One region of the Allobosea sp. LjRoot9 genome, then DNA from elsewhere that is predicted to be linked to it. Evidence: riboswitches for the same ligand, from Rfam matches in the RefSeq annotation. Region 1 holds a riboswitch; the other holds the start of a gene.
What was found. A riboswitch is a leader RNA that binds a small molecule or an ion and turns the genes downstream of it on or off. The one in region 1 is predicted to bind cobalamin.

Region 1 (3,394 bases):
CGAACTGTTCTCGCGCGGCGCGCATGATGCGCCCGGCACCTTCGAGATCGGCGATCCCAATCTCAAGAAGGAGACCGCCAAGACGGTCGAGCTGGGCCTGCGCCGCACGGCAGGTCCCTGGCGCTTCGACGCCTCGCTCTATGCGACGCGCTATGAGGGCTTCATCTATCGCCGCGTCACCGGCGTATACTGCGACGATGATTTCGCCAGTTGCGGCACCGGCAACGCATTGACGCAGGTGGTCTACACCCAGCGCAACGCCACCTTCCTCGGCGGCGAATTCAAGACGCAATACGACCTCTTCGAGATCGGCCCGAACGTCTTCGGGGTCGAGGGGCAATACGACATTGTCCGGGCGAAGTTCTCCGGCGACGAGAATGTGCCGCGCATTCCTCCTCAACGCCTCGGCGGCGGATTGTTCTGGCGCGGCGGCGATGCCTGGTTCGCCAGGGTCAACCTGATCCACGCCTTCTCGCAGCGGCGTATCGCGCCCGAGGAGACGCCGACCAGCGGCTACAACCTGCTCAACGCCGAGCTCAGCTACAAGGTCAAGCTCAAGGACGGGCCGCTCGGGCCGATCGAACTCACTGCCGGCGTCAACGGCACCAATCTGCTCAACGAGACGATCCGCAACGCGGTGTCCTTCCGCAAGGACGATGTCGTGGCGCCCGGGCGCGGCGTGCGCGCCTTCCTGAGCGCGAAGTTCTGAAAGCGTGGCGATCGGGCGTGAAGCCGGGTCTCGCGGCCGGTCGATCCCGCCTTGTGCAACGCAAGGCGCTGTGCTTCCTTGGCGGGGTCGGTTCTCGAAAGAGATCAAAAGGGAATCCGGTGAGCGCGCGCAAGTGCGCGATTCCGGAGCTGCCCCCGCAACTGTCAGCGGCGAGCGACGTTCGATCATGCCACTGGGCTTGCCCGGGAAGGCCGAACGAAGCTTGGACCCGCGAGCCAGGAGACCTGCCGACGTCGTGAAGCCATGCAACCGGGCGGGGTGCCCCGGAAGGAGCTCTGATGACGGTCGCTCACTTGCGCGTTCTGGTCGCGCAACCGGGTTCGAACGGCGCCGAAGCACCGGCCGCGTCCCATCCATGGGAAGCCGGTGACGGATGTCGAATGCTGCCCCCCTAGACATCGAGGCGATCGCCTCCGGAGGAACGAATTTCGGCCTGAAGGACGAAATCCGCGCCTATTGGAGCAAACGCGCCGAGACCTTCGATCTCTCCTATGGCCACAGGATCCGCTCTGATGCCGAGCTGGAGGCCTGGGCACGATTGATCGCGAGCCATGCCCCGGTCGCCGCCGGGGCCAGGGCGCTGGAGCTTGCCTCAGGCACCGGCGAGATCACGCGCGTGCTGCTTTCGCTCGGCTGCAGCGTCGATGCGGTCGATCTCTGCGAACCGATGATCGCCCGGGCGCGGGCGAAGCATGCGGATGCGGCCGTGCGCTTCCACCTCGGCGATGCCGAGAACACGATGATGGCGGATGAGGCCTATGACCTCGTCATCTGCCGGCATCTGGTCTGGACGCTGATCGATCCCGCGCTCGCACTCGCCGATTGGCTGCGCGTTCTCAAGCCCGGTGGGACGCTCGTCGTGATCGATGGCGACTGGGTCACGCTCTCGCGCAGATCCGTGCTGCTGAAGCGGTTCTCGGGATTGATCGACAGATTTACCGGGGTCGCCTCGACCTGGGATCAGGCGACGCATCAACGCATCCTGAACGGTGTGCATTTCCGCGATGGCCTGCGGGCGCCGGCGCTCGAGGCGATGTTGCGCGAGGTGGGCTTCGAGCCCCTGCGTGTCGGCCCGCTCAGCGGCATCGCGCACCGGCAATTCGCGACGGCCTCCTGGAGCGAGCGACTGCGTCTGCTCGCGGCCCAGGGCCAGTCCTTCATCCTGTCCGCCCGCAAGCCGGGCTGAACCGCCTTAACCGGAGATCTGATCATGACATCGTGGGCCCTGACCCGCCGCCGCCTGCTTGCTGGCGCATTCATTCTGCCGCTCGCGGCCGTGCCAGCCATGGCCCAGCAGGGCGAGCGTGTCCTGCGCGTGGTAGCGCCCTGGGAGTACACCTCGAACGATCCGGCCGATATCGGCTATATCCTGACCCGCCTCGGGGTCGCGGAGACGCTGGTGCAGGTCGAGCCGGAAGGCCAGCTCGTCGGCGGCATCGCCGAAAGCTGGTCGGTCTCCGAGGACAAGCTGAGCTGGCGCTTCAAGCTGCGCGCGGGGCTGAGCTTCCATGACGGAAGCCCGGTGACGGCCCAGGCCGTGGCGGCGAGCCTGCAGCAGTCCTTCATCGGGGAGAGCCTCTCGGCCGTGCCGCTCGACAGCGTGTCGCTCGATGGCGCCGATGTGGTGATCCGCACCAAGACGCCCTTCAGCGTGCTGCCGGCTTTCCTGTGCGATTACGCTTCGATCGTGCTCGCGCCCTCCGCTTACGGCACTGAGGGCAAGGTCATCAAGATCGTCGCGACCGGGCCCTATAAGCTCGCCTTGATCGACGGCAAGACGACGCTGGAGCTCGACCGCTTCGAAGGCTATGCGCGGACCAAGCCCGCCATCGCCAAGCTGCGCTACACGGCGGTGGTCAATGGCGACACCCGCGCCAATATCGCGATCGCCGGGGACGCCGACCTCGTCTATACGCTGAGCCCCACCGCGACGCCGCGGATCAATGCCGCCGGCCAGATGAAGGTCGAGAGCCTGACCATTCCGCGGGTCCGCGCGCTGTTTTTCGACAGCGGGTTGCCGCAATTTTCCGATCTTCGCGTCCGCCGCGCCATCGCCATGACTGTGGATCGCGACGGCATCGCCAAGGCGATCCTGCGCCATCCGGATTCGAGCGCCTCGCAGCTGCTGCCGCCAATCATGACGGGCTGGCATCGCCAGGGTCTGCCCGCCATCGCCCATGATCCCGCGGCGGCGCGCAAGCTGCTCGACAAAGCCGGCTGGATCGCGGGAGGCGACGGCATCCGCGTCAAGGACGGCGTCCGCCTCGCGGCCAAGCTCCTGACGCTGGTCAACCGGCCGGAGCTGCCGGTCATGGCTTCAGCCATTCAGGCGCAATTGCGTGGGATCGGCATGGATGTCGCGATCGAGGTCGGCCCCGGCAACAGCGTTCCCGCCGCGATCAAGGACGGGACCATGCAGTTCACGCTGGTCTCGCGCACCTATGTCAATGTGCCGGAGCCGATCGCGACGATCATTCCCGATTTCGCGCGCGAGCGCTCGGTCTGGGGTACGGTGCGCTGGGATGGCCGGGATCAGGTCAAGGCCCTGGCGGACGCCTATCTCGCGAGCTTCGACGACGCCCGCAAGGACGCGCTGCGCGGGCAGATCATCGCCCTGTTGCACGACCAGATGCCCGTCGTCCCGGTCTCCTGGACCGAACATGG
Region 2 (3,394 bases), on a different contig from region 1:
TCATGATCATGGTCCTCGCCCTCGCCGTGATGCGAGGGGCGCGCCGCGAGATCGCTCTCGGCGGCGGCGTTCAGCCCCACGATCAAGGCCGGCTCGACCTTGCCATGCGAGGTCTCGACGATCTTGATCGCCTTTGGCAGATGCTCCCTGATTTCGGCGATGACGCGGGCTCTGGCCTCTGCGTCGACGAGGTCGCTCTTGTTGAGCAGGATCAGGTCGGCGCAAAGGATCTGGTCGTCGAAGACCTCCTCCAGCGGGTTGTCGTGCTCGACCGATGAATCCTGCGCCGCTTGAGCGGCCATCGCCTCGGGATCGTCGGCGAACTGGCCCTCGGCCACAGCGGGGCCGTCGACCACCGCGATGACGCCATCGACCGTGACGCGCGAGCGGATCGCCGGCCAGTTGAAGGCCGTCACCAGCGGCTTCGGCAGGGCCAGGCCCGAGGTTTCGATCAGGATGTGCTCGGGCGGGTTCGGGCGGTTCAGCAGCTTTTCCAGCGCCGGCACGAAATCGTCGGCGACCGTGCAGCAGATGCAGCCATTGGGCAGCTCCACCACATCCTCTTCCGTGCAGCCTTCGATGCCGCAGCCGGCGAGGAAGGAGCCGTCGAAGCCGAGATCGCCGAATTCGTTGACGAGCACGGCGAGGCGCTTGCCCCCGGCGTTCTCGAGCAGATGGCGCACCAGCGTGGTTTTTCCGGCGCCCAGGAAGCCGGTGATGATGGTGCAAGGCACTTTGGCCAGGGAGGCATTCATGATGTCGATCCTTGTTCGCGCAGATCTGGTTCGCGCAGGCCTTGTTCGCGCAAGCTCAGCGGCGGCACGCGCGCGACCACGCCCTTGCGAAAGGGGATGGGTCGCTCTTTCCAGGGAATGATGCCGTTGGCGCTGGCGGCATAGCTCTCCGCCGCGCCGACGATATCGTCGAGATGGGTCTCGGCGTCGAGATCGCCGACGAGATAGGTCCATTTGCCGTTCGCCGCGAAGGCGACCGTGCAAGGGCGCTTGCAGACGGCGAGGCATTCGACCGCCTCGACGCTGATCCCGGCCTTGCCGGCAAGCCGCTCGCCGAGCGCGGTGGCAAGGCCGAGGCCCGGCTGGTCGTAGCCTTCGGCGAGGTCCTCGCGCACGCGCCGGCAGACGGTGCAGACATGTATGGTGCAGACTTGGATGGTGAGGTCACCCTCGGGCATGCAAACGCCTCCGTGTTCGAGATGCGCGCTCCCTGGGGAGGAGCGCGCGAGGCGTCAGGCCTTGGCCGCGCGTCGCGTCGCCCAGGGCCAGATCACGCCAACGGCCAGGCCGGTGGCGAGCCAGAGCGCGGCCTGGACCGAGAGCGACAGCGCGGTGAAATGCGCTGCGATCTCGGCTGGGACCTTGCTCTCCGGCGCGGCCGGATGTGGCGCGCCGATCAGATGCGGCACGAGCATGGCAAGTACGGCCAGAGCCCTGAGCCAGCCGGCTTCCATGCGCAGGAAGACGAAGAGCCCGCCAGCCGTGACCAGCGCCGTCGCGACCCACCAGATCTGACGATGCAAGAGTTCGGCCGCCGCGCTGCCTGGCAATTCTGGCGCGAGACCCGCCGCCGGGACGAGGCCGAAAGCGAGGAAACCGCAGACCGCCCAGGCGAGCGCGCGCCTGTCGTTGATCGTCTCATTCGCCGCGATCATGCCGCCGAGCAGCAGCGCCGCGAAGCCGATCGCGGTCGCGACCGTGACCAGCGTGGTGAAGGCTGTACGCTGCAAGCCGTCCTGCGGCTTCCATTCGGCATGCTCATGGCCGGCGGCGTCGCCGGCGGGACCATGGGCGAGGATGATGTGGGCCTCGCCGTCAAAGGATGCGAAAGACGGGGCGGCGGCGCGCATCGCCGCTTCATAGGTTTCCGCCTTGAGGATCAGCGGCGTGGTGGTGACGTGCTGGAGCGCGGCGATGACGAGCCCAGCCAGAAGCCCGGCCAGGAGACTGACCGTGAGAACGCGATTGACCATGTTCGATCCCCTCAGTGGCAGGGGAAGGCGAGCGTGTGGCGCGTGTCGTGGGCGGCATTATGGACGCTGCTCGAATGCGCGAAGCCGACCGTGAAGATCAGCACGCTGCCGAGCAGCAGGGCGGCCAGTGCAGCCTTGGCGCGTTCGGAAACGCCGGCCGAGGTCGAAAGCGAAGCGGAGGTGTTCATCGTGATTCTCCTGGCCGCCCCGCCGGCGGCCTGTTGGATTGCGGAACGACGACGGCAGGTCTCCTGGCTCACGGATCTCGACGTCCTGAGCCGCCTTCCCGGGATTGCTCCCAGTGGCCGATGGCGCAGAACTCACCGCTTACAGTTGCGGGGGCAGCCGCGGTATCGCACCGCGTTCCCTTTTCACCCCGTTGCCGGGGCACCGTCGGGGATGATCATTAGCCATGTGGGCGGTGCTGTGCAATGCACCGATCGTCATTCCGAGCGCAGCGAAGCAATCCGGGAAGCAGTAGAGTGGGACGCTGGATTGCTTCGCTGCGCTCGCAATGACGGTTCTGTCGGTAGAGGTTTCGGCTGTGGCGACGATCCTTCCCCATCTCACCCTGGTTCTCGGCGGCGCGCGCTCGGGCAAGAGCCGCCATGCCGAGGCGCTGATCGAGGCGCTGCCGGCGCCCTGGACCTATATCGCGACCGCCCAGGCCTATGACGACGAGATGCGCGCGCGCATCGCCGAGCATCGGGCGCGACGCTCCGGCAACTGGCTCACGGTCGATGCGCCGCTCGCCTTGCCCGAGGCGATCCGCGCCGTACCGGCGGGGCGACCGATCCTGGTCGATTGTCTGACATTGTGGCTGACCAATCTGATCCTGGCGGAGCGGGATACGGCGTCCGCGGGCGCCGAGCTCATCGCCGCCTGTGCTGAAGCCTCCGGCCGTGTCGTGCTCGTCTCGAACGAGGTCGGGCTCGGCATCGTGCCCGACAATGCCCTGGCGCGGCGCTTCCGCGACGAGGCCGGCCGCCTGCACCAGAGCCTTGCGGCGCGGGCCCGGCACGTGGTCTTCATGGTCGCTGGACTGGCGATGCAGGTGAAGTGACATGACGATCGACGCTGAAGAGGCCGCCCGCCACAAGGCCAAGATGGAGAAGCGCAAGGCGGTGCAGGACGCCGAGGTCGCGGGCAAGACGATCGAGAAGGGCCTGCTGATCGTCAACACCGGGCCGGGCAAGGGCAAATCGACGGCCGCTTTCGGGCTGATGCTGCGCGCGCTCGGCCATGGCTGGCGCGTCGGCGTGGTCCAATTCATCAAGGGCGCCTGGGCGACGGGCGAGCGCAAGGCGCTCGATGCCTTCGGCGATCAGATCGCCTGGCACAGCATGGGCGAAGGCTTCACCTGGGAGACGCAGGACAAGGCCCGCGACATCGCCGCCGCCGGGCGCG

Region 2: another riboswitch for cobalamin. It lies ahead of ACSQ3P_RS10785 (CbtB domain-containing protein); the one in region 1 lies ahead of ACSQ3P_RS17880 (class I SAM-dependent methyltransferase).

The regions. Positions count from the first base shown of each region.
Region 1 covers NZ_CAXUPC020000004.1:122,277-125,670, forward strand. The annotation lists gene ACSQ3P_RS17875 (TonB-dependent receptor) at 1-709, shown strand, start outside; cobalamin riboswitch at 781-976, shown strand; gene ACSQ3P_RS17880 (class I SAM-dependent methyltransferase) at 1,104-1,916, shown strand; gene ACSQ3P_RS17885 (ABC transporter substrate-binding protein) at 1,941-3,394, shown strand, end outside.
Region 2 covers NZ_CAXUPC020000002.1:467,691-471,084, reverse strand. The annotation lists gene cobW (cobalamin biosynthesis protein CobW) at 1-755, opposite strand, end outside; gene ACSQ3P_RS10795 (DUF1636 family protein) at 752-1,192, opposite strand; gene ACSQ3P_RS10790 (CbtA family protein) at 1,247-1,987, opposite strand; gene ACSQ3P_RS10785 (CbtB domain-containing protein) at 1,999-2,175, opposite strand; cobalamin riboswitch at 2,212-2,397, opposite strand; gene cobU (bifunctional adenosylcobinamide kinase/adenosylcobinamide-phosphate guanylyltransferase) at 2,532-3,050, shown strand; gene cobO (cob(I)yrinic acid a,c-diamide adenosyltransferase) at 3,052-3,394, shown strand, end outside.